3 regions of the Halomonas chromatireducens genome follow, and region 2 is predicted to be linked to each of the others. Evidence: predicted binding sites of a transcription regulator. Region 2 holds the regulator's gene; each other region holds the start of a gene.

Region 1 (10,595 bases), 460 kb from region 2:
GGGCTGGCTTGAGCCAGCGCCTGGCGGCATACAGGAAGAGCAGCACGGAAAGTCCAATTGCCAGGGTTGGCGCATTCACACCGTCCAGGCTGACGGCCAGGCTGCTCAGCAGATCCAGCAGGTTATGCCCGCTCGCCTCAACGCCCAGCACGTGCTTGAGCTGACTGGCGGCAATGATCAATCCGGAGGCGGTGATGAACCCCGAAATCACCGGGTGGCTGAGAAAATTGGCCAGAAAGCCGAGCCTCGCCACACCCATCAGGGTAAGGATCAACCCCGACATCAGCGCCAGCACCAGGGCTGCACCGAGATATTCCGGCGTCCCCTGGGGGGCGACCTGCCCCACCGCCGCTGCCGTCATCAGTGACACCACCGCTACCGGCCCCACTGCCAGCGTGCGGCTGGTGCCGAACACGGCATAGATCACCAGTGGCGCGATGCTGGCGTAAAGACCCACCTCCGGCGGCAACCCGGCCAGCATGGCATAGGCCAGCGACTGCGGTATCAGCATGACAGTCACAATCACCGCCGCCAGCAGGTCGCTACCCAGGGTGGCGCGGCCATAGCCAGGCAGCCACTGCAGGATCGGAAGGTAGCGCCGGGGGTTCATTGCTCAGTTCTGCCCGGCACCCGCTTCCAGCAACCCACGCCGCTCTTCCAGGTCATGGCCGGCTGCATGGGCCGCTGCCATCAGGGCGGGAATATCACAGGTGGCGTCCTTGCTGCGGGCATGTGCCCAGAGATGTACGGCGCGCTTGCCGGTCCTGCAGAAGGCCAGGATCGGCGTGGGTAACGCATCCAGGGCTTGGCCGAATGCCTCGATATCGGCATCGCTGTATTCGCCCGGTGTGACCGGGATACAGCGCCACTTCAGACCCAGATCAGCGGCCTTCTCACTCAGGGCACGATCGTCGGGGTGATCCTCGGCTTCACCGGGGCGGCGATTGCAGATCACCGCCTTGAAACCCCGCCGGGCGATCTCCTCGAGGTCCTGAGGGGCCACGGCATCGGCGATGGAAAAACCGCTCTCCAGCTCTTGAATATTCATTCGCTTCGTCTCCTGGCTCACTCAGAATTTGTTGATCGGGACCTTGAGGTATACCTGGCCGTTGTCCTCGGCCGGCGGCATGTGGCCGGCACGCATATTGACCTGCACCGAAGGGATAATCAGCTTCGGCATATCGAGGGTCGCATCGCGCTCGGTACGCATCTGGACGAACTCCTCCTCGCTGATGCCTTCGTGCACATGCACGTTCTGTGCGCGCTGCTCGGCCACGCTGGTTTCATGCTGGTACTTCTCTCGTTCCGGCGCCTTGTAGTCGTGGCACAGGAAGATGCGGGTCTCCCCCGGCAAAGCCAGGACCTTCTGGATGGAGCGATAGAGGGTGCGGGCATCACCGCCTGGGAAGTCGCAGCGGGCAGTACCGTAGTCGGGCATGAACAGGGTGTCGCCGACGAAGGCGGCATCGTCGATCACATAGGTCAGGCAGGCAGGTGTGTGGCCCGGTGTGTGCAACACACGCCCTACCAGGCTGCCGATGGCAAAGGTGTCGCCTTCCTCGAACAGGCGGTCGAACTGGCTGCCATCCCGGGCGAACTCGGTGCCGGCATTGAAGGCCTTGCCGAAGACATCCTGCACCACTGTGATGTTGGCGCCGATACCGGTCTTTCCGCCGAGGTTCTCATGCAGATAGGGCGCGGCGGAGAGATGATCGGCGTGAACGTGGGTCTCGAGGATCCACTCGACCTCAAGGCCGTTGTCACGCACGAAGGCGATGATCTGGTCGGCGGAGCGAACATCGGTGCGCCCCGCGGCGTAATCGAAATCGAGCACCGAGTCGAGGATCGCACAGGACTTGCTGTCGGGATCCTGCACCACATAACTGAAGGTGTTGGTGGGCTCGTCGAAGAAGTGGGTCACGATCGGCGTGGACATGGGCTAATACCTCCAATCAGTGTCGTTGCCTTCCAGAGTGAGCTACAGCATAGCGCAAATACAGTTATAAAGATATACTGTTTTGGAATTAATGAGCTACAGCTCTGTACTAATAGCGATAGCCACTCCCTACAACGAACGAGACCCATCACCGTGGTGATGGGTCCCGAGTCACGCAATCAAACCGGCTATTGCTTCTTCAGCTTGCAGGTATTGATTCCCAGCAGGGTATAGGCCGGGCAGAAGTTCAACAGCCCGGTGGCCAGCGGCAGCAAGCCGATCCATCCCCAGGCACTGATGACGCCGGTCATCGCCAAGCCGATCAGCACGGCGCCGATCACGATACGCGCAATCTTGTCGATGCTACCTACGTTACTCTTCATGCAGTTCACCTTGTGACTTGATGGCCTCAGAAACTGAAAACCGGAATAGTCGAATCACGCATCATTTCGGCCATTGGGCCAGGAGCCGCAACGCCAACACCCTCTCGCAGATCAGCTTGCTCATGTTCGCTGTTGGGCAAATAGATCGCGCACACGTCGACCTGGGCGCCATTGGTGATCAGCATCTGCAAGATGCCTTCCGGGGTGACCTGCCCGGCCGGATTTTCTGGTGGCGTATTGACAGGCTCGGCGCTGGCATAACCCTCTACGGCCAGGTCTCCGGCAGCATCACAAAGCAGGATCGAAAGATCAGCGCCCTGCTGCTGCATGGCATTGGAAAGGATCATCGCCATAGCCTGTGTCTGCAGGGAGTCGCTGGTGAGGATCACCAGTGCGCGCTCGGCGCTGTCTTCTTGGCCGTGGTCGTCGCCGTGGCTGGCGGCAAGCGCCGTACCGAAAAGACCCATCCCGGTAGCAACGGCGGCCAGGGTCAGTGTTGTCTTGATGCTCATTTCCTCACCTCTCTCATTTGATTCATTGCGCTGGCATCGACTCCAGGATGCTGTCTGAGCCGAATCCTTCGACTGCTTATACCACAAAGGAATATATTAATAACCTAACTCCAGAAAAACAAGAGTAGCCCATAACCTGATAGCTGGCACGCGACATAGGGACGCATCTTGATGTCAGTCAATATTTCCAGCTTGAGGCCAGACAGAATCGATCGCCCTAGGACAATGCTTCATTTCTCCGTCGCGAAAGAGAAGGCGCAAGCGATGCAAGAGAGGCATCAACCACCTGATACGCAGGAACCGCGAAAAAAAAGGCCGCTTGAAAGCGGCCCGGAGAGTCGTATGGTGCTGCTCTAGAGCTCGATCCGGTCGCCGTAGGCAGGGATCTCTGCCTTGATGGCGCTCTCGGCCAGGCCGGCCTTCAAGGCCTCCTGGGCCGCAGGCTCGCCGTGGACCAAATAGAAGCGAGGGTTGTTGCGGAAGGCGCCGGCCCAGCCGATCATGTCGGTCTGGCCCGCGTGAGCCGAGAAGCCGCCGATGGTATGAACCTTCGCCTTGACCGCCAGGTCCTGCCCCAGGACGCGTACCCGCTGGGCACCGTCGACGATCTGGCGACCCAGGGTACCGGCAGCCTGGAAACCGACAATCACCAGCCGTGTATTTGGCTTCTCCAGGTTGTAGCGGAAGTGGTGGATGATCCGTCCGCCGGTACACATGCCGGCACCGGCAATGATGATCGCACCGCCATGAATGCGATTGATCGCCATGGACTCCTCAACGGTACGGGTCATGCGCAAAATCGGCAGGTACTGGCTGGTGTCGCCGCTGGCGGCGATATTGAGCACCTTTAGGTCCTCGGCATCCAGCGCCTTGCGCGCCCGGTGGTAGAGTTCGGTGACCTTGATCGCCATGGGACTATCGAGGAACACCATCTGCTGGCGCAGCCTCCCCTCGTGGTAGAGCACGCTGAGATGATAGAGGATCTCCTGGGTACGCCCCACGGCGAAGGCGGGAATCAGCACATTGCCTCCCGCCTCGTGGGCCTTCTCCAGCACCTGGGCAAACTCCTCCAATGTCTCGTCCAGAGGGCGGTGGTCACGGTCACCGTAGGTACTCTCCATCAGCACCACATCGGCCTCATAGACCTTGTCGGGGTCGCGCATCAGCACCGAGCTGGGATTCCCCAGATCGCCGGAGAACACCAGCCGCTTCTGCTGGCCACCGGAGGGGACGGTCAGCTCGACAATCGCCGAGCCTAGGATATGGCCGGCATCACGGAACACCAGGGTGGCACCGCCGGGCAGGTTGACCGGCTGGCCATAACGGTGGAACTCGCAAAGTGCCAGAGTTCGCTCCACGTCGTCCAGGTCGTAGAGCGGTTCAACCAGTGGCTTGTCTTGGCGCTTGCGCCACTTGTTCTCCCATTCCACGTCCTTGGCCATGACAAAGGCGGCATCCTGCAGCATGATTTCAAGCAGGTCACGAGTGCCACGGGTGCAGTGGATGGGCCCACTGTAGCCTTCTCGCACCAGCTTGGGCAGCAGGCCTGCGTGATCCAGGTGGCCATGGGAGATCACCACCCCTTCGAGTTCCCTCGCCAGCTTGCCGAACGGCCTGGCGTTCGCCTCATCGGCATCTATACCGCCCTGGTGAAGGCCACACTCCAACAACAGCTTATGGGTACGATCATTACCATCTACTTCAAGAAGATAGCGAGAGCCGGTCACTTCCCCGACCGCTCCCAGAAAGGTCAATGTCGACATTGCGTCTCGAGCCTGCGCGTCTATGAGTGTCTAGCCGCCAGCATACCGGAAGGTAGCCACCTTGGGTCGAACAAGTGCAGACAGATAGGAGCGACCAAAGCGCCGACACACTTTGGTGAAACAAGGCTGGTTCAGGAGAATAGCGACTGCTTCGGCATCGCCCCGGCACCCTCCGCGCCCCACCAATAAGCGATACCTTCGACCCAACCCGAGGGGCCCGCCGATCGGCTACGATAAAGCGCCGGCTGGCATGGAGCCAGGGTAGAGACATCACTGCCTCGAATCACCACCGCCTGGTCTACGGCTTCCAGCAGCGACTGGTCGCTGGGTCCATCGCCGAGACCCAGGGTCAGCGGCTCGCATCCCCGCAGCGATTTGAAGCGACCCACCAGCCAGGTCACGGCCCCACCCTTGTCCAGGCCGCCGGTAACATGCCAGAAGCGTCGGCCTTGAACCAGATTCAGGCCATCGCCCTGAAGCGCCTCGCGAAAGGCGGCAAGGGATGAGGCATCGCTCTGCCATAACAGGGGTTCGCTCCCCTGGCGCATCCGAGCCAGCCGGGCCTCGTCCGCCTTCACCCCTGTCAGCGCCATGACCTCCTCTAGCGTCATCTCGCCCAAGGTCCTGAAAACACCCCCAAGTCGTTCCCGCCACACGCTGAGTCGCTTTCGAATGAAGTCGATATCCAGGCCCAGGTTTCGCATGGCACTCCCGTCCGAACCATAGCTATCACGCTCCAGGTGGGCATGCCGCCAGGCCGGGGGCAAGCCAACCACGCTCCCATTTTCGGCAATGAATGGCGTATCGCCTAGCCCGAGCTGCTCTCGCAATGGCAGTAACTCGGCACGGGTACGACAGGTAACCGGAATGACCGGCACGCCCAGGGTCTTGAGCCGCTTCAGCCAAGGCTTGGCTTGCTGCCATTGAAAGCTGTCATGGTCGAGCAAGGAGCCGTCGAGGTCGGTGAAGACCAGGCGCGGCTGCAGGGCGGGGTCCAGAAGAAGCGGCTTCATCGTCATGGTGGCTCCAGCGCGATCGGGATTGGAAAACCCTATGCATGGAAAATCCTCTGCATGAGTCGTGCCAATCCAGCCTGGAGGCCAGTGCGGCTCGCCCCTCCCCGAGGGCAGGCGTGCTGGCAGCGTCGAATCGCCACCAAGGCGGCATCGCATGCACAGAAATAGTGCAAAAAAGCCCCGTTCTGGTGCAACCAGAATGGGGCTTACGATTCAGGTACTCAACTAAAGCTAGCTATCGCCGAGAGTGGTTCTCAGCGATAGACGGGGAAGCGCGCGCAGACAACTTCGACCTTGCCCTTCACCTCGGCTTCCAGAGCGGCGGTATCGTCGCCCCTGGCCATGGTGTCGAGAATGTCGCAGATCCAGCCGGCCAGTTCACTGCACTCGGCTTCACCGAAGCCGCGTGTGGTCACCGCCGGGGTGCCGATGCGCAACCCGGAGGTGACAAAGGGGCTCTGGGGGTCGCCGGGTACGGCATTCTTGTTGACGGTGATGTGGGCGCGCCCCAGGGCGGCGTCCGCATCCTTGCCGGTCAGGCCCTGCTTGATCAGCGACAGCAGGAAGAGATGGTCTTCGGTACCACCGGATACGATGTCGTAGCCGCGCTCGATGAACACGCCGGCCATGGCTTGGGCGTTCTTGACCACCTGCTGCTGGTAGGTCTTGAACTCCGGCTCCATGGCTTCCTTGAAGCAGATCGCCTTGGCAGCGATGACGTGCTCCAGCGGGCCACCCTGACCGCCGGGGAAGACTGCGGACTGCAGCTTCTTTTCGATCTCGGCATCGCCCTCGCTGGAGAGAATCAAGCCGCCGCGGGGACCGCGCAAGGTCTTGTGGGTGGTGGTGGTGACCACGTGGGCGTGGGGCAGCGGAGTCGGGTAGACGCCAGCGGCCACCAGGCCGGCCACATGGGCCATGTCGACCAGCAGATAGGCCCCCACCTCGTCGGCGATCTCGCGGAACCTGGCCCAGTCGATGATCTGGGAGTAGGCGGAGAAGCCGGCGATGATCATCTTCGGCTGATGCTCGCGGGCAAGCTTCGCCACTTCCTCGTAGTCGATGCGACCACTCTCGTCGATGCCGTACTGCACGGCGTTGTAGTGCTTGCCGGAGAAGTTGGGCTTGGCGCCGTGAGTCAGGTGGCCGCCGGCATCGAGGCTCATGCCCAACACGGTATCACCCGGCTTAACCAGCGCCTGGAAAACCGCGCTGTTGGCCTGGGACCCGGAGTGGGGCTGGACATTGGCGTAGCTGGCATTGAACAGCTGCTTGGCATAGTCGATGGCCAGCTGCTCGACGATGTCGACGTATTCGCAGCCGCCGTAGTAGCGCTTGCCGGGATAGCCTTCCGCGTACTTGTTGGTCAGCTGGCTGCCCTGGGCTTCGAGAACCCGGGGGCTGGCATAGTTCTCGGAGGCGATCAGCTCGATGTGCGCTTCCTGGCGAGCGACCTCTTTTTGCATCGCATCGAACAGGACATCATCGAAACCGGCAATCGTCATGTCACGGCTGAACATCGGCGGGGAACCTCGCATCACGGGAAGAATCAGGATGCATAATGATACCCCAGCCCATGACGGCTTTCACTTGAAAGGCCGTCATGGGCAGCAACACCATTTCTCATGCAGGCTTTAGCCCTGCTGCAGCTTCAACGTGTTTCCACCTTCATGGAAAGCTTATCCGGAAGCCCCAGCGGGTCAACCATGTAGGTGGCCATGTTGCTTTCCGAGGGCAGGGTAATACTGATATCCAGCTCCTCGGCTGCCCCTTCCAGAAGCTCCACCAGCCCCATCAGAACCGACTGAACCTGAGGGCCGAACATCATGCCGAAACCCTGGGCCTGGGTTCGCGCCTGCTCGACATACTGCGCTTCGGTAACACCCTCCATCGCTGCCCCCAGTGTGGCCAGGCGACCGAAGAGCCCTTGATTGGCGAGCGATAGACGGATGTCGCCCCCCAGCAGTGTCGCGGCTTGCAGCGAGCCGGCATCGGCAAAGACATCTGCGGGTTCCATCCCACCCGGCAGCACGACGGGCAGATTGATATCTAGCATCAGGCGTAGTGCGTCGTGAAGTTCGATACGACTGTCGCTGACCAGGACACTGTGCTCGCTTCCCTCCTTCCAGCTTCCCAGGAAGGCGGCGTCAAGGCGCAGCTCACCGGTCCCGTCGGTCAGTACGTTACTGGCCATGCGCAGTTGGGTCCGCTCGTCTTCCGGGGCCATTTCGATCATGCGAGCCAAGTCCATATGAAAGCCTTCGATGCGCACCCCGCCCTGGCCGTCAGAAAAGTCGCCATCGACATCCAGGAGCTCCAAGCTGCCGACCAGTTGGTCAGATTCGATCGCGAGGTCGCGCAGGATCAGTGAGTTCAGCTGCTCCTCACCGTCCACATCCAGCCCGGTCAATCCTTCGAAGCGCAGGGAGGCGAGCGTAAAGGAGCCGGAGCCGAACTCATCAAGGTCTTCCCCCGAGCCTGCCACTCCCGTGAGCTCCAGCATGCCGATGCCATCATGGGCCAGCGACTGTCCGCGAACCTGTTCAATGGTCATGCGGCCCTGGCTGCTGGTGAAAGGGGTACCATAGAACATGTCCTCGGCAATCTCAGAGGCAAGGTCGATCACGATGCCATCGATCGCCAGGCTGCCAATGCGGACCTCGTCTGGCGCCAAGCTGTCGTCCAGGGGGAAGACCGCTCGCGAGGGCTTGCCCAGCACGATACGTTCTGCACTCATCAGCATCAGCTCGGTCAGACTGTCCTCGATGCGCACCCCTTTCAGGGTGACCTCATCGGGACTGTCATAGTCACCGCTGACCTCATAGCTGTCGATGAGTAGCCGCTCACCCTCCTCGGACTCGAAGACGAAGTCCTTGGCTGTGACACGGGAGCGCAGCATGGCACTGGAGACATCGCCGATCTCGACGTTGCCGTAGCCCCCGAACAGGGAGCGAAGCTCGGTCTCGAGCCGTTCTGCGTCGGCAAATGCCGCGCCGGACACTCCCGTCAGCGTGGCGAAAGCCAGGGCGGAACCAAGGCGCGAAGCACCTGGACGTGGTGCATTCATCGACGTCACCTCCTCTGTGAAAGAATAACAGCGCGCCGCACGGCCGCCTTTACATAGTGTAACCAGAAAAGCGCCCCTCGGCTTCCCTCGCCAACGGAGCCAGTCAATGTCAGGTCAACGCGGAGTCCGGCACACGACGCAGTCATTCACGCTTCACCAAGCAGGCCAAGGCTCTCCATTGGCGTCTGCCGACGCACGCTGCGCGACAGTGCATGACCGATCACGCCGATGACCAGCGCACCACCCAGCGGAAGTATCAGCCATAGCCCCCAGTGGATACGCGGCGCCAGGTCGAACCAGGCAAGGTAGATTCCCGCCGCGGCCAGCTCGGCAAGCAGCGCCCCCATCAGCCCGCTGGCGAAGCCGAGAATCGCGAACTCGGCCCCCTGCACTCGCGAGATCAGGCGGTCACCGGCACCGAATACGCGCAGCAACCCGCTCTCGTGGGCACGGGTCGGACGGCTGGCGGTAAGGGCAGCATAGAGCACGCTGATACCGGCCAGGAGTACGAAGCCGAGCACGAACTCCACCGCACGGGTCACCTGGGTCAGCAGCTCTCGGACCTGGCCGAGGATCGCCTCGACGTTGAGCAGCGAGACACCCGGGAACTCGCGAACCAGCGCCCTGCTGATGTCGTCGCGCTCACGGTCGAGGTGGAAGGCGGTGATATAGCTGTGACCGAAACCCTCCAGCACATCCGGCGGGAAGATGACGAAGAAGTTGGGGCGGAAGCTGTCCCAGTCCAGATCGCGCAGGCTGGTGATCTCGCCGACGATATCCTCGCCACCGATGGTAAAGGTCATGGCATCACCCAGCCCCAGCCCCAGCCGCTCGGCCAGGCCATCTTCTATCGAGATCGGCACCCGGCCTTCGGCAAGCGTGGGTGACCGGTCGAACCACTGGCCGGCCACCAGGCGATTGCCCACCGGCAGCGTCTCGCGCCAGGTGAGATTGAGCTCACGGCGCAGCGAACCGTCGCCGCGGGCATCGGCCGGCACTGCATCGCGCGGAGCCTGGTCGTTAATCGCCGTGATTCGTCCGCGCACCATCGGATAGAGGGTGGTGCGTTCATCCACGGCATCGTCCAAGGTATCGATAAAGGCGTCGCGCTCACCGGGCTGGATATTGATGGCGAAGTAGTTGGGTGTGTCCTCGGGCAGTTGGTCCTGCCAGGTACTCAACAGGTCGCCGCGCACCAGGGCAATCATCGCCATGGCGGCAAAGGTCACCGAGAAGGCCAGCAACTGACCGAGGCTGGCGCTGCGGCGGCGTGCCAGCTGGCGCGCCCCCAGGCGCAGCGCCTGACGCTTGCCACCACCGGCAGACGGCATCCGTGCCACCAGGCGCAGCACCAGTGACAGCAGCAGCCAACCCAGCCCCCACAGCAGCACCAACATCACCAGGCCGCCCACCAGCAGGCCGAAGGCCAGCTGCGGGTCGCCGGAATAGAGCCACAGCAAGCCGCCGAACACCAGGCTGGCCACTCCTACCACCAGCCACGCCGAGGCGGGAAGCGGATCGAGTTCGCGACGCAGCACCTTGAGCGCGCTGACACGCTTGAGGCGCAGGAGCGTCGGCCCGGCGAAGCCGACCAGCACCGCCAGCGCCGTCAATATGCCCAGCAGCAGCGGCAGCGGGCCGGGGGGCGGCAGCTCCATGGGCAGGAAGGCGGTGAGCAGCCACAGCAACCCGGCCTGGCCGACCAGGCCCAGCAGCGCCCCCACCATGGAGGCAGCCAGAGCGAGCCACAGTAGCTGCAGGGCAAACAGCTGGGTCAGCTGACGCTGGGTGGCACCGAAGCAGCGCAGCAGCGCCGCGGTATCCAGATGGCGCTCCACGTAGCGCCTAGTGGCCATGGCCACTGCCACACCGGCCAGCAGCACCGCGGCGAGTCCGGCCAGGCTCAGATACTGTTCCG
Region 2 (10,595 bases):
CCGACATGGCGATGATCACCGATCCCGCCTACCTCGAGATCGCCAAGGAGTACCACCAGAACCCGGACGTGCTCGCCGACGAGTTCGCCCGTGCCTGGTACAAGCTGCTGCATCGCGACATGGGCCCGCAGGCCCGCTACCTCGGCCCGCACGTACCCAACGAAGACCTCGTCTGGCAGGACCCGGTGCCCAAGCATGAGGGGCCGCTGGTCAACGACCAGCAGATCGCCACGCTCAAGCAGCAGATCGCCGACGCCGGCCTGACCGCCAAGCAGCTGGTGGGGACCGCCTGGGCCGCGGCCTGCACCTACCGCCAGACCGACCACCGCGGCGGCGTCAACGGCGCGCGCATTCGTCTCGAGCCGCAGATTGGCTGGGACGTCAACGTGAGCTCCGGCGTGCCCGAAGTGCTCGACAGGCTCCAGCAGATCAAGGACGCCTCCGGTACTAACATCTCGCTGGCGGACATGATCGTGCTGGGCGGTAACATGGGAGTCGAGATGGCGGCGAAGGCTGCCGGCCACCGCATCACGGTTCCGTTCTCCCCGGGCCGCACCGATGCGAGCCAGGAGATGACCGAGGTGGATGCACACGCCTTCCTTGAGCCGAGGCACGATGCCTTCCGCAACTACATGCAGAAGCAGGCGACCTCCATCCCGGCCGAGCACCTGATGATCGACCGGGCGTTCATGCTCAACCTCAGCGTACCGCAGATGACGGCGCTGCTCGGCGGCATGCGGGCCATCGGCGTCAACGTCGGTGACAATAGCAACGATGGCATCCTCACGCCCTTCTATCTGTCCCATCATCTCGTTGATGCTGTCGCGAATCACCTGCTCCGGGCTGCGCTCCGGCTCGGCCTGTGCCGACAGTGAGAACAGCGCCAGGCACAACCCCACCACCATCAGGCGAAGGAGAGTATGGGAGCGAGACATCAGTGTCTTGGGTTGACCTGTCATGGGGTGACCTCTTAACGAAGCGATGATTGAGTGACACAAGGCCAGGGCCTCTAGTCGCTGACCATATTGGACACGAATTGCTGAATGAGTTCTTCCAGCACCATGGCGGACTGGGTGTCGCGGATGGTATCGCCATCGGCAAGGGTGTCCGGATCCCCGCCGACCGTAAGCCCGATGTACTGCTCGCCAAGCAGTCCGGCAGTGAGAATCGCAGCGGTGGTGTCTCGAGAAAGCCTGCCCTCGAGTTCGCCGTCGAGCTCCAACACCACGCGGGCATCGTACCAGTCGGTATCGAGCTCGATGGCTGTCACCCGCCCCACGGTCACACCCGCCATGGTGACTCGGGCACGTGGCTTGAGGCTGCCGATATTGGCAAAGTTGGCCTCGAGCCGAAAGGTGTCGCCCGGGGCGGTAAAGGCCATGCCACTGACCCGCATCCCCAGGAACAGGAGCCCGAGGATACCCGCCAGCATGAACAGGCCAACCCCCAGCTCCATCGTCTTGCTGCGCTTCATTGCGTCTCTCCGAACGTCAAAACAAGTCTTCCCGTCATCAGGAAAATCCACCAAACATCAACGCGGTGAGCACGAAATCCAGGCCGAGCACCGCCAGTGACGAGTAGACCACGGTGCGCGTGGTAGCCCGCGAAATGCCTTCCGATGTGGGCACCAGGTCATAACCCTGAAACACCGCGATCCAGGTGACCACCAGGGCGAAGACCACGCTCTTGACCATGCCGTTGCCGACATCACCAATGAAATCAACGCTGCCCTGCATATTGCCCCAGTAGGAGCCTTCAAAGACCCCGAGCCACTCGACCCCCACAAGGTAACCGCCGTAGATGCCGACCACACTGAAGCCAACGGTCAACACCGGCAGCGCCACGAAACCGGCCCACAGCCGGGGGGCCACTATCCGCCTCAGGGGGTCGACGCCGATCATCTCCATGCTGGTGAGCTGCTCGGTGGCCTTCATCAGGCCGATCTCGGCGGTCAACGCCGAGCCGGCCCGGCCGGCAAACAGCAGTGCCGCCACGACCGGTGAGAGTTCACGCAGCAGCGACAGCGCCACCATCTGACCCAGCGCCTGCTCGGCACCAAAGTCAACCAGCAGGGTGTAGCCCTGTAGCGCCAGCACCATGCCGATGAAGAGCCCGGAAACCAGCACGATGGCCAGCGACAGCACGCCGACGAAATGCACCTGCCGCAGCCACAGGTACCAGCCCTCCCGGGACGGCACACCAACGGCTGACTGGGCCAGGAACTGCCCTGCCCGGCCCAGGGCTTCGAGCACTTCGCAACCGCGCCGCCCGAAGCTCACGATTCGCCCGATCATGGGCGCCCCTCCCCATTGAGGATGTCGCTGAAGAAATCCGTCGCCGGATAATGAAAAGGGACCGGACCATCGGGCTCGCCATGGACGAACTGACTGACTCGCGGATCCTCATCCACGTCCAGTGAATCCGGCGTACCCTGGGCCATGACCCGGCCATCGGAAATCACGTAGACATAGTCGGCTATGGACAGCGTCTCCTGAATATCGTGCGACACCACGACGGCAGTCAGGCCCAGCGCATCATTGAGCCGCTTGATCAGCTGGACCAACACCCCCTTGGAAATCGGATCCTGCCCCACGAAGGGCTCATCGTAGAGAATCAGTTCGGGGTCCAGGGCAATGGCACGCGCCAGAGCGACCCGCCGGGCCATCCCCCCGGAAAGCTCCGATGGCATCAGGTCGCGCGCGCCGCGCAGCCCGACTGCCTGCAGCTTCATCAGCGCCACGTCACGGATCATCGCCTCGGGCAGATCGGTATGTACGCGCAGGGGAAAAGCCACGTTCTCGAATACGCTGAGATCGGAGAAGAGTGCACCGCTCTGGAACAGCATGCCCATGCGACGCCGCAATCGAAAAAGCGCCTTGCGGGACAGGGCATGCACATCCTCGCCGTCGATACTGACGCGACCAGCATCGGGGGCAAGCTGCCCGCCAATCAGCTTGAGCAGGGTCGTCTTGCCCGTACCGCTGGGACCCAGGATGGCGGTGATCTTGCCCCGCGGGATTTGCAGTTCCACGCCGCGGAAGATGTCCTTCTCCCCCCGGGCGAAATGCAGACCCTCCACCACCACGAAGGGGGAATCGGTCATTGCGAGACGTCCATCGAAAAAATTATCGAACATCGTATCCTAACCGGGTCGCAGGGCGCCAGCCCAACGCAGGCCGCACTTGCACCCGGGCCCGCCAGCACGTCTAATATACGCCTCCTGGATGCCTCGGCCCCGCCTTATTCATGCTGATCCCCCTGCTCATGGCCACTGTCGGCCTCATCGGTCTGGTCTGGAGCGCCGATCGTTTCGTCGGCGCTGCCGCAGCCACGGCGCGCGGCACCGGCCTGAGTCCCCTGCTGATTGGCATGACCGTGGTGGCGCTGGGGACCTCGGCCCCGGAAATGGTCGTGGCAGTATTCGCAGCACTGGATGGTATCCCCGACCTGGCCACCGGCAACGCACTTGGCTCGAATATCGCCAACATCGGCCTGGTTCTCGGCATCACGGCCTTGGTTCGACCGATCCCCGTCCCCTTCTCTCTGGTGCGGCGCGAGCTGCCGCTGCTTCTTGGCGCCACCGGACTGGCAGGCTATGCCCTGGCCAACGGCATCCTGGGGCGCTTCGACGCACTGTTTCTCTCCCTCCTGCTGATCTTCAGCCTGTGGTGGCTGGTTCGTGCCGATACCCCGGACGCCGCCCCGATGGGAGATATACCCGACCTGGCGCTGCCACGGGCGCTTAGCTGGCTGGTCGGCACGCTGCTGCTGCTGGCACTCAGTTCCCGCATACTGGTCTGGGGCGCCAGTGAACTGGCCCAGGGCATGGGCGTCAGTGAGCTGATCATCGGCCTGACCGGCGTGGCCATCGGCACAAGCCTGCCGGAGCTGGCCGCCTGCGTGGCCAGCGCCCTCAAGGGGCACCATGAACTGGCGATCGGCAATGTCATCGGCTCGAACCTGTTCAACCTGCTGGCAGTGCTGCCCATTCCTGCCCTGCTCGCACCTGGGCCGATCGATGCGGCAGCGGCAAGCCGCGACTATCCGATCATGCTGCTGCTGACCCTGGCCATGTCCATGCTGCTTCTGTGGCAGCGCCAAGGCCGCATCGAGCGTCTGCCTGCCAGCCTGCTGCTGGGGTGCTATCTCGCCTATCTGGGCTGGCTGGGGCTTGTCGGCAACGGCGCTCCTTGAGTGAAACGCCACAACGGGCAACAATCATCATCATGACCATAGACGCTGCTTCTCCACATCAAGCCGATCCCGCCGACGTATCGCCATTGCGCGATAGCGCCCGTCGCACGCTTCAAATCGAGCACCAGGCCATCGGCGCCCTTGCCGATCGACTGGATAGCCATTTCGATCATGCCTGTGAGCTCATGCTTGCCTGCCAGGGTCGGGTGGTCGTCACCGGCATGGGAAAATCGGGCCATATTGCCGGCAAGATCGCCGCGACCCTGGCCAGCACCGGGACGCCGGCCTTCTTCGTCCACCCCGGCGAAGCCAGCCATGGCGACCTCGGCATGATCACTCCGGGCGATGTGGTGCTGGCCCTTTCCAACTCCGGTGAAACCGGAGAAGTCACAGCGATTCTGCCACTACTCAAGCGTATGGGCACGCCGCTGGTCAGCATGACGGGGAACCCCGAGTCGACCCTGGCCCGCCATGCCGACGCTCACCTGAGTGCCGCCGTCGCCCGTGAGGCCTGTCCCCTGGACCTGGCCCCCACCGCCTCTACCACAGCGGCGCTAGCCCTGGGAGATGCCCTGGCCGTCGCCCTGCTGGAAGCCCGCGGCTTCACCGCTGAGGACTTCGCCCGCTCACACCCGGGAGGCAGCCTGGGAAAGCGGCTCCTGCTACGGGTCGCCGATCTCATGCATCAGGGTACGCGACTGCCGAGCGTCCCGATGGGCAGCCCGCTGCGGGACGCACTATTGGAGATGTCCCGACAGGGGCTCGGCTTCACCTGTGTGGTGGACGTGCAGAATCGACTGATTGGTGTCTATACCGATGGCGACTTGCGCCGCACCCTGGACCAGCATACCGACCTCAGCCAACTGAGTGTCGATGACGTCATGACTCGCCCCGGCAAGCGCATCGCCCCCGACCTGCTGGCCGCCGAGGCGGTGCGCGTCATGGAGGACAATCGGATCACGGCCCTGGCCGTGGTCGACGAAGAAGGACATCCGGTCGGTGCCCTGCACATGCACGACCTGCTGCGCAGCGGCGTGATCTGACGACCCATTGAACCCCTGACCTTTTGAACCACTGACCTTTTGAACCACAAGGAGAGCCCATGGCTCTGGCAACTCCGATCAACGACCCCCGGCTCCTCGACCGTCTACGCCAGATCCGTCTACTGGCCCTCGATGTCGATGGGGTACTGACCGACGGACGACTCTACTTCCAGGCCGACGGCGTTGAGATCAAGGCATTCCATACCCAGGACGGGCTGGGCATCAAGCTGCTGCGGCGCGCCGGCATCCAGGTTGCCCTGCTGACGGGTCGAGAATCCTCCATGGTCAGTCATCGCGCTGCCGCGCTGGGCATCGACCACGTCTTCCAGAGCTGTGAGGACAAGCTGGCCACCTTGCGCGAACTCTGCCGACGCAAGAACCTCTCTCTGGAGCAGGTCGCCTATTGCGGCGACGATCTTCCCGACCTGGCCGCCATCCAGCGGGCCGGCATTGGCATCACCGTCCCTGGAGCCCCTCCCTACATTCACGCCCTGGCCGACTGGGTCACTTTACGCAGCGGTGGCCACGGGGCCGTTCGCGAGATCTGCGATACCCTGCTCGAAGCCCAAGGACACCGAGACGCCCTGGTCGACACCTATCTTCACGTCCAGCACTGACCCCATGCTGCCCAAGCGCCTGCCCCGCCCCTCGTTTCGACTATGGCTCCTGCTGATCCTGATTGGCCTGGGAGCACTGCTTGCATGGCTAGCGCCCTGGCAGACTCCCGCTCCCGGCCCGGTGCCCACCGACGAGGCCGGCGAACCTGACTACTACCTCGAAGAAGCCAGGCTGACGCGATTCGACGCCCAGGGCCGTGCCCACCAGCGCCTGGACAGCCCGCGCCTGGTGCATACTCCTCACGATGATGTCACCCGAGCGGTAACCCCGGTGGCCCACTTGATCGATCGAGAGGGTAGGCGCTGGATTGCCAGCGGCGACGAAGGGCGACTTGGCCCCGGGGGCAATCCACTGACACTGACCGGCAACGCCCGACTGTTCGCCCCCGAGGAGCGCTGGCAGCTCGACACAGAAATATTGCACTTCGACGCCAATGTCGGGCACGCCTGGAGCGACACCCCGGCACTGCTCCAGCAGCCCCCCCAACACATGCGCGGCGACCGCTTCGATGCCTGGATCCATGACAACCGGTCACGTTTGACCGACAATGTTCGCGGCCACCACCCCCCGGAGCGCGCCCAGCAGGGCCAGGCCGAAGCCATCGAACCAGAGGATGTCACGCCATGAAGCAATTCAAGTTCCCAACCGCCCGCATGCTAATCGCCCTGGCGCTGGTTGGCATGGCGTGGGGAAGCGGCCCGGCCCTGGCCCAGCAGCGAGACGCCGACCAACCCATCGAAGTCGAGGCCGACCAGCTCGATCTCGACGACACCGCCGGCACCGCCGTCTATACCGGTGACGTGGACATTCGCCGGGGGACCATGCAACTGACCGGCAACCGGGTCGAGATCCGCCGCAACCAGGCTGGCGAACTGACTCGCGCCATCGCCACCGGCGAGCGCGCCTATATCGAGCAGCAGCCCGACCCGGACGAACCCGTGGTGCGTGGCTGGGGGCGAACCATCATCTATCATGTCGCCGAGCGCCGCGTCGAACTGATCGACAGGGCCGAGCTGCATCAGCGGGGCGATACCTTCGATGGCGGCTATCTGGAGTACTTCCTCGATCGCCGCGTGGTTCAGGCTCGTGCCGAGAGCGAAGGTGTCGAAGGGCGCCAGCGGATTCGCATGACCCTGCAACCGGAGCGCTGACGTGGTAATGAAGACCCTGAGAGCCACTCACCTGGCCAAGAGCTACAAGCGTCGCCGTGTGGTACACGACATCAGCCTCTCCATCGAGCAGGGCAGCATCGTCGGCCTTCTCGGCCCCAACGGTGCCGGCAAGACCACTTCGTTCTACATGATCGTTGGCCTGGTCCGCGCCGACGCCGGTGAAGTGCATATCGACGACCTGGACCTGAGCGGGTCGGCCATGCATGAGCGTGCCCGCGCCGGCATTGGCTACCTTCCCCAGGAAGCCTCGATCTTTCGCAAGCTCTCGGTGGCGGATAACATCATGGCCATTCTCGAGACGCGCAAGGACCTGGACCGACGAGGCCGTCATGCGCGCTTGGAAGAGCTGCTGGAAGACTTTCATGTTACCCATATCCGCAACAATCTCGGCATGAGCCTGTCTGGCGGCGAACGGCGACGGGTGGAGATCGCCAGGGCGCTGGCCACCGAGCCGGCCTTCATCCTGCTCGATGAGCCTTTCGCTGGCGTGGATCCTATTTCCGTTGGTGAAATCAAAGGCATCATCCGTCAGCTCAAGGCGCGTGATATCGGCGTCCTGATCACCGACCACAACGTGCGCGAGACATTGGATATCTGCAATACCGCCTACATCGTCGGAGACGGGCAGATCATTGCGGAAGGTGATGCCAATGCCATTCTCGCCAACCGCAGGGTGCGTGAGGTCTATCTCGGCGAGGACTTCCGTCTCTAAACCTGGCGACTCGATCAACACAACTGCCTGCTGTCAATATAAACATGCATATTCGGCACGGAAATTGCGGATGGCATGCTTATTGCACTCAAAACACTTGCAAGTCGAACCATTGGGGGCTAGGGTGGTTTTTTTCGGCAGATGAGCCCCCTATTCTCATGGCCATGAAAGCATCCTTGCAACTCCGTGTCGGCACTCAGCTGACCATGACGCCCCAACTGCAGCAGGCGATTGCGCTGCTGCAGCTCTCGACGCTCGATCTGCGTCAGGAGATCCAGCAGGCGCTGGAAACCAACCCCATGCTGGAACTCGACGACGGCTTCGGCGAACAGACCGCCGAAGCGGTCCAAGACGACGATTGGGCCAGCGAAATTCCCTCTGAACTTTCCACCGACAGCGACTGGTCTGACACCTACCCCGACCATGGCGCCAGCTCGGGCAGCGGCGAAGGACCTGATTTTGAACGCCAGGCCGCCGGGCAGAGCCTGGCCAGCCACCTGATCTGGCAGCTCGCGATGACCGATCTCAGCGAGCGCCAGCGCCAGATCGCCGAGAGCCTGATCGATGCCGTGGACGGCACCGGCTACCTGGCGCAGCCGCTGGAAGAGATTCGCGACGGGCTCCGCCAGCAGGGCCTCGAGGGCCTGCCAACCCGGGAGGTCGAGCAGGTGCTGCTGCGTCTGCAGCAATTCGAACCTACCGGTGTCTTTGCCCGGGACCTGCGTGAATGCCTGATGCTGCAGCTCGCGGCACTACCCGACGACACCCCGCTGCTCCCCCAGGCCAGGCGCCTCGTCCGCCAGTTCCTCGAAGCCCTGGCCAGCGACGATCGCCGACTGCTCAAGCGCCGCCTGGGGCTGGACGATGAGGCCCTGGAGGAGGTGATCGGTCTGATTCGCTCGCTGGACCCGCGCCCGGGCAGCGAGTTCGCCGAGGTGAGTGGCAATTACATCACCCCCGACCTGCTCGCTCACCATGACGAGCGCGGCTGGCGTGTCGAGCTCAACGCCGACGCCCTGCCAAGACTGCGCATCCAGCCCGATTACGTGGCCCTGGTAAGGCGCGCCGACAAGAGCCAGGACAACCAGTTTCTCAAGGATCACCTTCAGGAGGCGCGCTGGCTGATGAAGAGCCTGGCCAGCCGGAACGACACCCTGCTGCGGGTCGGCCGCGAGATCATGGCCCGCCAGCTCGACTTTCTCGAGCAGGGGGAGGAGGCCATGCGGCCACTGATACTGGCTGATATTGCCCAGGCCGTGGATATGCATGAGTCGACCATCTCTCGCGTAACGACCCAGAAATTCATCCACACGCCGCGCGGCGTGTTCGAACTCAAGTTCTTCTTCTCCAGCCATGTCGGCGGCGGAGAAGGCGAAGGCGACGCCTATTCCAGCACCGCGATCCGTGCCCGGATCCGCAAGCTAGTACAGGACGAGCCGCCCCGCAAGCCGCTGTCGGACAGTCGCCTGGTCGATCTGCTGGCCGAGGACGGCATCCGCGTTGCGCGGCGAACCGTCGCCAAGTACCGGGAAGCGTTGGGCATACCCTCCTCAAGCGAGCGCAAGCGATTTCGCTGACCCCAGCCCGCTCTCTTGACCCTTCGCAGGAAACCGGAAAGGGAGGGGTTTGCAGGGCCTCAAAAAGGGTTACAATCGAGGCACCACCCGAAGGACGAAGGAGCCTGTCATGCAAGTCAATATTACCGGCCACCATGTGGAACTGACCGATGCCCTGCGTGACTACGTCAGCGAAAAACTGACCCGCGTGCAGCGCCACTACGACAACATCACCAACGTCCAGGTCACGCTTTCGGTAGAGAAGGAGCGTCAACTGGCCGCCTGCACCCTGCATGCTGCCGGCGCCGACCTTCATGCCGAGGCCACCGATCCCGACATGTACGCCGCTATTGACGCACTGACCGACAAGCTCGACCGTCAACTGGTCAAACACAAGGAAAAAGCCCAGGCCCGCGCCCAGGGCGCCGGCATTCGCTGATTGCCATGACACTGGAAACCATTCTGCCGCCGGAGCGCGCCTTGTTCGGCGTCCCCGGTGGCAGCAAGAAACGGGTGCTGGAATTCTTCAGCACCTTCATCGCACAGAACACGCCGAGCCTCGACAGCCAGGAAGTCTTTGCCCGCCTGATCGGCAGAGAACGCCTCGGTAGCACGGGCATCGGCAATGGGGTGGCCATTCCTCACGCCAGGAGCCCCCACTGTCACAGTCCGGTCGCGGCCTTCCTCCAGCTGGCGGAGCCTATCGATTTCGACGCCATCGACGGCGAGCCGGTCGACCTGGTCTTCGTACTGCTGGTCCCGGAAGAGGCGGACGATACACATCTGGCGCTACTCAGCCAGGTGGCCAGCATCATGAACGATGTCGACACTCGAGTGGCACTGCGCAAGAGCAACAGCCAACGTGAGCTCCACGAGCGGCTCATTGAAGCCATTCGACGACAGACGCCGACGCCGCTCTGACCTTCCCGGGCCGCCCGGCCAGCCAACCAGGAGACCCGCATGCAGCTCGTGATCATCAGTGGCCGTTCCGGCTCCGGCAAGTCGATCGCACTGCAGGCGCTCGAAGACTTGGGCTACTACGCCATCGACAACTTTCCAGCGATGCTGCTGGGATCGCTGGTAGAAGAACTGCCCAGCGGACCGTCCGGCCAATCCTCCATTGCTGTCAGCATCGACTCACGCAACCTCCCCCATGCCCTGGAGCGCTTCCCCCGTCTGCTCGAGGAGCTGCGCGCCCGCAAGATCGATTGCCAGGTCATCTACCTCACCACAGATGCAAGAATTCTGATCGAGCGATACTCGGCCACACGGCGACGCCATCCGATGACACGTGGCAGCG
Region 3 (10,595 bases), 690 kb from region 2:
CGAAGGCTTTCTGTTGGAACGCGAAGAGGAAGGCTTCGATGTAGCCACCATCGAGCGGGCCGGCGAGGCCACACAGCGACTGTTCGCCGGCAGCGTCAGCGGCAGCTTTGCCCGCTCCGCCCAGGCCACCGGCCTCTCCAGTACCGAAGTCGCCCAGATCTCACGGTTGCTGGAGAAGAAGCTCGACTTCCGGCGAGACACCCGTCGCGGTGACGAGTTCCAGGTGCTGATGGAGTCCGACATCATCGACGGTGCCAGCTTCGACTCCCGCATACTGGCGATCCAGTATGAGGGCGCGCGCATGGACCTCACCCTGGTGCGTAACAGCGCCGACAACAATTACTATACCCCCGATGGCCAGAGCCTCGACCCCGCCTTCAGCCGCTACCCCTTCGAGGGCAGCTACCGCATGAGCTCCAGCTTCAACCCGCGGCGCACTCACCCGGTCACCGGGCGGGTCAGCCCCCATCGGGGCACAGACTGGGCCATGCCGGTGGGCACGCCGGTCCAGGCGCCGGCCGACGGTCGCGTCGAGAAGGTCGGCAATCACCCGGTGGCAGGTCGCTACCTAGTGGTTCGTCATGACAACGGCTACCGGACCCGCTACCTGCACCTGTCGCGCCCGCTGGTAAGCCGCGGCGACCGGGTGACGATGGGCGAGCGCATCGCACTGTCGGGTAATACCGGCCGCAGCACCGGCCCTCACCTGCACTATGAGGTCATCGTCAACAACACCGCCGTCGACGCCATGAAGGTGGAGCTGCCGGAAAGCCAGAGCCTCGAGGGAGAGCGCCTGATGGCCTTCCAGCAGGAAGCCGAACCGCTGCTGGCCGTCCTGCGCTCCGGGGAAACCGGCACCGTGGTCGCTCAGGCGCAGGACAGCGACGCCGACTGAGGCGAAACGCCTCCGCCCTATCCGACGCCCCGCCGACCGGTGGGGCGTCGGCTCGTTCAGGATAGACCTGACTGACCAGAATGGACGCTGGCGCAGGCCCCTCTTCCGGAGACGCCGCTTGTCCTCGTCATACTCGCGCAACCCAATTCCGGCCCCGCCCCCCGCAGGCAATCGCCTGAGCACCTTCTTTGGCGTGTTCCGCTACAGCCGCCGTGCGCTGGCCCTGGTGTGGCAGACCTCACGGCCGCTCACGGTGGGCCTGGCCGTCTGCACTCTGGTGGCGGGAATATTGCCGGCCGTTGCCGCCTGGATCGGCCAGCTTATCGTCGACTCGGTCGTCGACGCCATGGCCCACCACCGCGACACCGGCGAGGTCGAGTGGTGGCCGGTGCTGCGCTACGTACTGGCGGAAGCCGGCGTCATCGCCGCCATCGCCATGGCCCAGCGCGGGCTCTCGGGTCAGCAGTCGTTGCTGCGTGCCCTGCTTGGCCAAAAGGTCAATGTGATGATCCTGGAGAAGGCGGGCACCCTGTCGCTTGCCCAGTTCGAGGACTCCGAGTTCTACGACAAGCTGACACGGGCCCGGCGCGAGGCCTCCATTCGTCCACTCGGCCTGGTCAACAAGACCTTTTCTTTGATGCAGAACGCCATCTCCCTGGCGAGTTTCGGCGTGCTGCTGGTGCAGTTTTCGCCCTGGGCGATCCTGATCCTGCTTGTCGGCGCCTTGCCGGTCTTCGCCTCGGAGGCAAAGTTTTCCGGCGACGCCTTCCGGCTGTTTCGCTGGCGATCGCCCCAGACCCGAATGCAGATGTACCTCGAGACTGTCCTGGCCCGCGAGGACAGCATCAAGGAGGTCAAGCTCTTCGGGCTGGAGCCACTGCTGCTCGATCGCTACCGCAGGATCTTCGGCACGCTCTACGGCGAGGACCGCCGCCTGACGATACGCCGGGAGACCTGGGGCTTTCTGCTCGGCCTGCTGGGCACGGCCGCCTTCTACGGCGCCTACGCCTGGGTGGTGGTGGAAACGGTCACCGGCCAGCTCACCCTGGGCGAGATGACCATGTACCTGATGGTCTTCAAGCAGGGCCAGGCGGCGCTGTCGGCCAGCCTCACCTCGATCAGCGGCATGTACGAGGACAATCTCTACCTGTCTAACCTCTACGAGTACCTGGAGCAGCCGGTGGCCGCCGAGCAAGGCGCCTTGACCGAGGGAGTGACTCCCGGCGACGGGATCCGCTTCGAGAGCGTCAGCTTCACCTACCCCGGCGCCGACAAGCCGGCGCTGACCCGCATCTCGCTGCACGTCACGCCCGGCGGCAGCCTGGCCCTGGTCGGTGCCAACGGCTCCGGCAAGACGACCCTGATCAAATTGCTGACCCGACTCTACGAACCCAGTGAAGGGCGAATCCTGCTCGACGGCAGCGACCTGCGCGACTGGGACGTCCAGACCCTGCGCCGGCGCATCGGCGTGATCTTCCAGGACTTCGTGCGCTACCAGATGAAGGTGGGCGAGAACCTAGGCGCCGGCGACGTGGCCTCCTTCGAGGACGAGGCCCGCTGGGAACAGGCGGCCCGACGCGGGCTTGCCGAGGGGTTCATCAATGAGATGCCGGCGGGATACCACACCCAGCTCGGGCGCTGGTTCAAGGGTGGCCAGGAGCTCTCCGGCGGCCAGTGGCAGAAGATCGCCCTCTCCAGGGCCTATATGCGCGAGAGCGCCGACATTCTGGTGCTGGACGAGCCCACCGCCGCCATGGATGCCGCCGCCGAGGCCGCCGTCTACGACGACTTCCGCGAACACAGCCGGGACAAGATGACCATTCTCATCTCTCACCGCTTCTCCACCGTGCGCGCCGCCGACCACATCCTGGTCATCGACGGTGGCGAGATCATCGAGCAGGGCAACCACGAGTCGCTGATGGCCGCCAACGGCCGCTATGCCCGGCTGTTCCGCCTTCAGGCCAAGGGCTATCGCTGAGGATGCACTTTCCATCCGCGAGTCGTTTTTACGATAACGGCCGATCCAGCGCCTGCAGCAGCGCAGCGTCGCGCTCGTAGATATCGGGTCGAAAGGCCAGTTGGCCATCCTCGGACGGATGCACGGTCCAGTAGTGCAGGATCACCGGCATGCGCTTCGCAAGCCGCACGTTGCGGGTCTCCCCGCGGTCGATCTGCGCCCGCACATCGTGACCGCTGTCGGTGTCGTCGAACAGCAGCTGAGCGAACTCGCCGATATTCTCCACCCGAATGCAGCCGGAACTGGCGGCGCGCTGCTCCCGCGAAAAGAGGCCTTGGGATGGCGTATCGTGCAGATAGACCATATGGTCATTGGGAAAACGGATCACCACCTGGCCCAACGCATTATGCGGCCCGGGAGCCTGGCGTAGCACCACATTACCCGGACGCGACCAGTCGATCTCCCAGGGATCCAGCGGTTCACCGGACGGGCTCAGTACCTGGATTCGCTCACGCCACAGGTAGCCCAGGTCTTGGCGAACGGCGGGCAGCACGTCTTCACGCAGGATCGTCGGGGGAATCGTCCAGGTCGGGTTGACCGTCATGTGGGTGATTTCGGAACGCAGCGACGGTGTGCGTCGATAGGGTCGCCCCACCACGATGCGCGAACGCCAGATTTCACCATTGGGGCGGATGTAGCTGAGCCGATAGCCGGCGATATCCACCAGCACGAAGGATTCCGGCAGGCCATGCAACAGCCAGCGGGCGCGCTCCATGTTCAGGCGAATCTGATCGATGCGGTCCTCCACCGGCACGTTCAGAGCGGCCAGAGTCTGGGCACCGACGATGCCATCCACCTCCAGCAGATGGCGCCGCTGGAAGCGACGCACGGCCGCCTCGAGCTTGGCGTCATAGCGCCGCGGGTCGGTCCCATCCAGCACGGCCCCCGGGAAGGCCTCGATGGCAGCAGCCATGAGCTCGACCTCGCCCATGATGGCCAGGCGCTCCCGCAGCAGTACGACATCGTCGTCGATATCGCCCGGGCGCAGAGCCCGCTCGCGTGCAGGCAGGCTTTCCCATCCGCCCAGTCGCTCCAGCGTTCGATACCGGGCCAGGCCAGCGCGAAGGCGCTCATAGGGCGCGTAGGCGGGACGCGCCTCGGAAAAGGCCTGCTCGAAGCGCTGGGCATCCACCGCACGGGAGATGGCCGCAGGGTCCAGCTCGGCATCCACGATGGGAATCTCCCAATCGGGATCAATACTGCGTGGATCCACCTTGCCCCGCTGCAGATGCGTGAGTGCCGTCAGCAGCATCTGGCTGGCATGCAGGTCGAATCGCGCCTGTCTCTCGATGCCCCCATCGTTGCCCGCATCGTTCCCCCCATCGCTATCCCCTTCGGCATAGGCCTGGCGATGGGCAGCCACCAGGTTATCAGCCTGATAGTCCTGGGGCGTGAGGCCATCGCTATCCAGCGTATGCAGCGCCGCGGCAAAGGCCGCCACCGTCTCGCCATCCTGCCAGGCCGGGCGATGGCCGCGAGCGTCGTAGAAGGCCTGCAGGGCATCCTCCTCACCATCGACCAGACGGGTGATGGCTTGCGCGACATCACCGGCACCCTCCCTGGCGTTCGTCGGCGCCTCGACCTGGCCGCCTGACGCCATTCCTGACACAAGAGCCAGTACAAACCCGATCGTGACAAATACCCGCATGATGCACCCCTGATCCGTTGATAGACGCCCTGGCCTTCCTGGCCCATGCCTTCATAATAGTGTCTTTATCCGGAGCTCACGGATGCTGGCTCCGTACCCTCTGCCCGGGTCATGTCGCCGATGGCATTGCGCGACAGGACCCGACGAGTTGCATACAGGCTTGCCATGACTCGACACCCCACGCTATCACGACTCTCCTGCACCGCGCTTGCCACCCTGCTTTTCGCCGCGCCTGTCGCTCAGGCCGGCGGTTTCCTGGCCCAGGCCCTGCTCACCGACCCGCAGTACGAGGCTCCCCTTGGGTTTACCCTGACCCGGCTGGCGCCAGACGCCGATCCCCATGTGCTTCGCCTCGCCGCCAGTGCCCTGGCCTGCGCCGAACCGAATGCCGAGCGCCTGGCGGTGATCGATTTTTCCCGCCCTTCGACAGAGCCACGCCTGTGGGTCTTTGACCTTGCTGAGTCGCGGCTGTTGTTCGAAGAACTGGTCTCTCACGGCCAGGGCACGGGGGATGCCATGGCCGAGGTCTTTTCCAATGTCTACGGCAGCCACCAGTCGAGCCTGGGCCTGTTTCGCACCATGAACAGCTACTACGGCCGCAACGGTTATTCGCTGCGCCTTGAAGGCCTTGAGGAAGGCATCAATGACCTCGCCTACCAGCGCGCCATCGTCATCCACGGCGCCGACTACGTCAGCGAGGCCTTCATCGAGAAGACCGGCCGGCTGGGGCGCAGCCAGGGCTGCCCCGCCGTGCGGCAGGAAATCACCTACCCGTTGATCGACAGCATCAAGGAGGACCAGTACCTCTTCGCCTACTACCCCGACTCGGAGTGGCTGGAGAGCTCCGCCTTTTTGGCCTGTCAGAATGATAGCCAGCAGCTGGCCATGAACTGACCGCCATTGCCCCCTACGGCTGCCATCGCTTGCACAGGCCTCCGATGGCACCATTGCGGGGCATTTCCCCTTTCGCACTGCACCACACTTTCTCTTCGACTACCGTTCCCGCCGCTGCCGCAAAGCTATATTTACCCATTAAACAAATGAAATAAAAAGAAAAATAAAACAATGGCAAGCTGATTGCTTGATGCAAATCAAAGAGTGGTAGGCGTGGACCAGGCTCTCCGGGGTACGAGTGCGTCGAACCAGACCTTCAACGATGAAGGGCTCGTTCTCCGTAATCGCTACCCATCAAGCGCGAGGCCTGACCCATGGAAATCCTCAACAAGGCCAACAGGATTCGCCTGTTGAACTTCAGTACCCCGCAGATGCGGGCGTTTCACTTCTCGTGGTTCGCCTTCCATATCTGTTTCTTCGGCTGGTTCGGTATTGCCCCGCTGATGGCGGTGGTCCGTGAAGATCTCTCCCTCACCCAGACCCAGATCGGCAACACCATTATCGCCTCGGTTGCCATCACCGTGATCGTGCGCTTGTTGATCGGCGTGCTATGCGACCGCATCGGGCCGCGCAAGGCCTACTCCGGCCTGCTGATCCTGGGCTCGATTCCGGTGATGGGTATCGGCTTCGCCAACAGTTTCGAGACCTTTCTGCTGGCGCGCCTGGCGATCGGTGCCATCGGCGCCTCCTTCGTCATCACCCAGTACCACACCACCATGATGTTCGCGCCCAACGTGGTCGGCACCGCCAACGCTACCAGCGCCGGCTGGGGCAACCTGGGTGGCGGTACCACCCAGATCCTGATGCCGCTGATCTTCTCGGGCCTGCTGATGCTCGGTGTCAGCGAGACGCTTGGCTGGCGCCTGGCCATGGTGGTGCCCGGCGTGGTGCTGTTCGTCACCGGAATCTGTTATTACCGCTTTACCCAGGATGCGCCCAACGGCAACTTCGAGGACCTGCGCGCCCGGGGCGAGCTTCCCCAGGCCAACGGCGACAGCGGTGCCGGCAAGACCTTCCTGGCGGCCGCCAAGGACATCCGCGTATGGGCACTGTTCGTGGTCTACGCCATCTGCTTCGGCGTCGAGTTGACCATCAACAACATTGCCGCCATCTACTTCTTCGATCACTTCGACCTGACGCTGGCCACCGCCGGCATGATCGCCGGGCTGTTCGGGCTGATGAACGTATTCGCCCGCACCATGGGCGGCATCTTCTCCGATCTGTTCGCCAGGAACGGCGGTCTCAAGGGCAGAGTACGCTGGCTGTTCATCGCCCTGATCTGTGAAGGCCTCGCCCTGGTCGCCTTCTCGCAGATGCATGTCCTCTCCTACGCCATCGGCATCATGCTGGTATTCAGCCTCTTCGTGCAGATGGCCGAGGGTGCGACCTATGGCGTGGTGCCCTTCATCAACAAGAAGGCTCTGGGCGCGGTGGCCGGCATCGTCGGTGCCGGCGGCAACGTGGGCGCCGTGGCGGCTGCCTTCCTGTTCCGTTCGGAAGCGATCACCTATCAACAAGGGTTGTTCTACCTGGGCCTGACCGTGCTGGTGCTGGCCTCCTGCGCCCTTCTGGTGCGCTTCTCCCCGGAGACGGAGGCCGAGGAGGCCAAGGCCTACCAGGATGCCGTGGGCGAAGACACCGGCGCCGGTGCCCTGTCGCTACGCTGAGCCATCGGCACCACACAGCTGGGGACTCGCCCCACCCGGCCGTCGCTTGCGGAGCGGCGCGGCAAACACGCCATCACCGGCACTGCTAGGGCCGAGGCCAGACCTCACCTGCTGCTGGCAACCTTCGACCTACCGTCACCTTCACGTGGCGGTAGGCCTTTTGGCAGCGACTCAGCCTCCTTCAGCATCAGAGATACCCGCCAAGCATCAGAAGTGCGCTCCAGCCAGCATGCTGATCCAGCCGGCCAGACGCTTGTGCCAGGGGCGGCTCTCCCAGCGCTCAAGTTCATAGCGTTCGGCGTGGCGGATATCCGCCTCGATCAGCTCACGGATATCCCGGGCAAAACCCTCATCGAAGACATTCAGGTTGCCCTCGGCATTGATGCGAAAGGAGCGGTTATCGAGGTTGGTGGAACCGATGCTGGCCCAGCGATCGTCAATGCTGACCAACTTGGCATGGTACATCGAGGGTTGGTACTCATAGATTGCTACACCCGACTCGAGCATCGGCCGCCAGCGGTTGACCGAGGCGTGGCGCACGAAGCCCTTATCGATACTGTCACCGGGCACCAGGATATTGACTTCGACGCCACGATCGCGAGCGTCGATCAGCGCCTCGAGAAACTCGGCGTCGGGATAAAAATAGGCCGTGCCAAGAGAGATATGCTGCTCGGCCGTGGCAATCGCCACCATCAGCATCTTGCGCATACGATGGCGACCTTCGCGAGGTGCGCTTGTCACCATCTGCGCCTCCAGTTCGCCCTGCGCCTCCAGTTCAGGAAAGTAGACATCGCCCAGCAGAAGCCGGCCACTGGCATCCAGCCAGGTATCGACGAAGGCGGCTTGCATGTTGCCCACCACCGGTCCCTCGACGCGAAAATGGTGATCGCGATAGGCCTGGCCGTCTTCGTCGGGCAACCAGCGGTCGGTGATATTGGCGCCGCCGATGAAACCGGTCCGACCATCCACCACCAGCAGTTTACGGTGGGTGCGGTGATTGAAACGCGCCAGCTGATACCAGGAAGGTTTACGCCAGCGGATCATCTCGACGCCTGCATCCAGCATGCGCTCGAATTTATCCGCCTCTGCGTCTACGGAGCCGTAATAGTCAATCAGTGCATGTACCGAGACGCCACGCTCGGCTGCCGCCACCAGGGCCTCGACGAAGGGGCCGGCGGCCTTCTCGCCCCAGAACTCGAAGGTCTCGAAGGTAATCGATACCTCGGCGGCATCGATGGACTCGAGCTTGTCGGCGTAGATCGCCTCACCGTCCTCGAGCATCGCGATGCGGTTACCGGCTACCAACGGCTGTTCGAAGATCAGGTTCATGCTGCGCTGGAAGTCCGCATCGCCGGTAGTAAAGTCCACTGCCACGGTTTCGAGCAGCCGCTTGGGCTTGGGCGTGGCGTTGTAGAGCAGTACGCTACCCACGCTGAAGATCACAGCTACCACCACCGCCGTATAGGCGACGATGCGAGTACGACGTTTCACAGACGGGCTCCCTGCCTCATGAGATTGCCTCAATAATTGCAGGCACCCAGGGAGAATGCGAGGGTTTCGGCGCCCCCGGATCAGTCTCTACCGAACAGGTTCTTCTGCACTTCCCTGAGATGCTCCTCGAGCAACGCCCTAGCCGTGTCCTCATCGCGATCACGCAGTGCCGCGACAATGGCACGATGCTGCATCTCGTAGCGCTTGCGCCGCTCCGGGGTCAACGAGACTCGCTTCAGACGGCCCCACTCCCCCTCCTCACGCACCACGTTGGTCAGTTCAAGAATACGCAGGAAGAAGCTGTTGTGAGTAGCTTCGGCAAACGCCTGGTGTAGTGCCCCATCCCAGTGCTCGAACTCCTCGATAGCCGTGGCGGCTTCCGAGCGGACGATGCACTCATCCATCCGCTCAAAGTCGGATGCGGTAGCGTAGCGCACGATTAGTGCCACCATCTGCGGCTCAATCAGCAGCCGCGCCTCCATCAGTTGTGCCGGACTGGTCTGGATAGCCACTGAACGAGCCTCAGTCGGTGGCTCATCGCGTGGCACAACCAGCTCACCGACCCTTTCCGAGACGAAGGTGCCACTGCCCACGACCTGGGTGATCAACCCCAGCTGCTTGAAGTTGCCAAGCACCCGCCTGACCGCGCCACGCGATGCGGCAAAGCGCTCACTGAGCTCACGCTCTGTTGGCAAGCGGTGTCCCGCGGGGAAACTGCCACTCTCGATTTGCTGCTGCAGATAGCGAGCCAGGGATCGCGCACCGTCAGCACGCACCGCCTTGCCCAGGGTCTTGTCACTCACAGGCTGTCCTTCATGTCGCGCCATTCCGATTACCAATGTAGAGAAAACTATACCATTTGGTCTCACTATTCAAAAATTACCCTTGAATTGGTACTTCACAAGTTCTAATCTCGGTAAATGCGGGACCAAAATAAACCTATGGAGAACCAAGCCAGATGAAATTCGCCACACTCCGCTCCGGCCCCGATCAGGCGACATTTGTCGCCCTGATCGATGGGCACACCCAGCGCTACTGGCCGCTGTCCGAGCTGATACCCAACTTCGATGGGGACATGAATCAGCTAGTGCAGGCATGGGACGACCTCAGGGAGAGGATCCAGCTACACGACGACGGCAGGCCGCTCGACGAGGTACGCGTCGAGGCGCCCATACACCCCCACCGCAACATGTTCTGCGTCGGCAAGAACTACTTCGAACATGCGGCCGAGTTCAGCAACTCCGGGTTCGACAGCAGTACCAGCGCCGACGATGTAGTACCAAAACACCCGATCATTTTCACTAAGGCTTACAACACCCTGATCGCCAACGGCGATGAAATCCCGCGCCACGCCGCGGTGACCGAGCAGCTCGACTATGAAGCCGAGTTTGCCATCATCATTGGCAAAGGAGGGCGAGGCATCAGCAAGGCTCAGGCCTTCGATCACGTCTGGGGCTATACCGTCGTCAATGACGTCACCGCCCGGGACCTACAGAAGAATCACAAGCAGTGGCATCTGGCCAAATCGCTGGATGGCTTCTGCCCGATGGGGCCCTGGATCACCACCGCCGATGAGATCGATCCCGCCGATGCCAGCATCAAGTGCTGGGTTAACGGCGAACTACGCCAGAATTCCAATATCGGTCAGTTGATCTTCGACATTCCCACCCTGATCGAAACCATCTCCGCTGGCATCGAACTCAAGCCGGGGGACGTGATCATCACCGGCACCCCGGTGGGGGTCGGCATCGGCTTCAACCCTCCCAGGTTCCTGCAGACTGGCGATGTGGTACGCATTGAGGTCGAGGGAATGGGGATACTCGAGAACCGAGTTGGCCAGTAACCTTCCCTCTGGTATACGCACCGGGTCAACAATATTTCACAACAACACCAGGAGCACACCATGTTCACGCAACCACCCGTACTCAAGACGCTATCAGCCGCCGTGCTGGTCGCCGCCGGCGGCCTTGCCGCAAACCATGT

What was found. The regulator sigma-54, encoded in region 2, starts transcription at its own class of promoters, with help from an activator protein. The targets are predictions, from matches to a motif close to TGGCACNNNNNTTGCTNT.
Region 1: LOKO_RS03585 (HAD-IIB family hydrolase) is a predicted target of sigma-54. The motif match lies at 5,663-5,680, and genes of this name have one in related genera.
Region 3: LOKO_RS08815 (NarK family nitrate/nitrite MFS transporter) is a predicted target of sigma-54. The motif match lies at 5,627-5,644, and genes of this name have one in related genera.

The regions. Positions count from the first base shown of each region.
Region 1 is NZ_CP014226.1:757,715-768,309, reverse strand. Features, by position in the region: gene LOKO_RS03615 (SulP family inorganic anion transporter) at 1-610, opposite strand, end outside; gene LOKO_RS03610 (protein tyrosine phosphatase family protein) at 614-1,048, opposite strand; gene LOKO_RS03605 (MBL fold metallo-hydrolase) at 1,070-1,936, opposite strand; gene LOKO_RS03600 (YgaP family membrane protein) at 2,125-2,319, opposite strand; gene LOKO_RS03595 (DsrE family protein) at 2,346-2,831, opposite strand; gene LOKO_RS03590 (MBL fold metallo-hydrolase RNA specificity domain-containing protein) at 3,185-4,594, opposite strand; gene LOKO_RS03585 (HAD-IIB family hydrolase) at 4,726-5,613, opposite strand; gene glyA (serine hydroxymethyltransferase) at 5,865-7,130, opposite strand; gene LOKO_RS03575 (hypothetical protein) at 7,262-8,677, opposite strand; gene LOKO_RS03570 (ABC transporter permease) at 8,824-10,595, opposite strand, start outside.
Region 2 is NZ_CP014226.1:1,215,404-1,225,998, reverse strand. Features, by position in the region: gene katG (catalase/peroxidase HPI) at 1-875, shown strand, start outside; gene mlaD (outer membrane lipid asymmetry maintenance protein MlaD) at 1,010-1,474, opposite strand; gene mlaE (lipid asymmetry maintenance ABC transporter permease subunit MlaE) at 1,512-2,294, opposite strand; gene LOKO_RS05725 (ABC transporter ATP-binding protein) at 2,291-3,103, opposite strand; gene LOKO_RS05720 (calcium/sodium antiporter) at 3,247-4,194, shown strand; gene LOKO_RS05715 (KpsF/GutQ family sugar-phosphate isomerase) at 4,227-5,237, shown strand; gene LOKO_RS05710 (KdsC family phosphatase) at 5,297-5,854, shown strand; gene lptC (LPS export ABC transporter periplasmic protein LptC) at 5,859-6,482, shown strand; gene lptA (lipopolysaccharide transport periplasmic protein LptA) at 6,479-7,006, shown strand; gene lptB (LPS export ABC transporter ATP-binding protein) at 7,014-7,739, shown strand; gene LOKO_RS05690 (RNA polymerase factor sigma-54) at 7,898-9,316, shown strand; gene hpf (ribosome hibernation-promoting factor, HPF/YfiA family) at 9,426-9,734, shown strand; gene ptsN (PTS IIA-like nitrogen regulatory protein PtsN) at 9,740-10,216, shown strand; gene rapZ (RNase adapter RapZ) at 10,256-10,595, shown strand, end outside.
Region 3 is NZ_CP014226.1:1,903,652-1,914,246, reverse strand. Features, by position in the region: gene LOKO_RS08835 (peptidoglycan DD-metalloendopeptidase family protein) at 1-895, shown strand, start outside; gene LOKO_RS08830 (ABC transporter ATP-binding protein) at 1,014-2,873, shown strand; gene LOKO_RS08825 (L,D-transpeptidase family protein) at 2,902-4,512, opposite strand; gene LOKO_RS08820 (murein L,D-transpeptidase catalytic domain family protein) at 4,726-5,454, shown strand; gene LOKO_RS08815 (NarK family nitrate/nitrite MFS transporter) at 5,769-7,121, shown strand; gene LOKO_RS08810 (phospholipase D-like domain-containing protein) at 7,329-8,612, opposite strand; gene LOKO_RS08805 (FadR/GntR family transcriptional regulator) at 8,693-9,415, opposite strand; gene LOKO_RS08800 (fumarylacetoacetate hydrolase family protein) at 9,571-10,455, shown strand; gene LOKO_RS08795 (Bug family tripartite tricarboxylate transporter substrate binding protein) at 10,516-10,595, shown strand, end outside.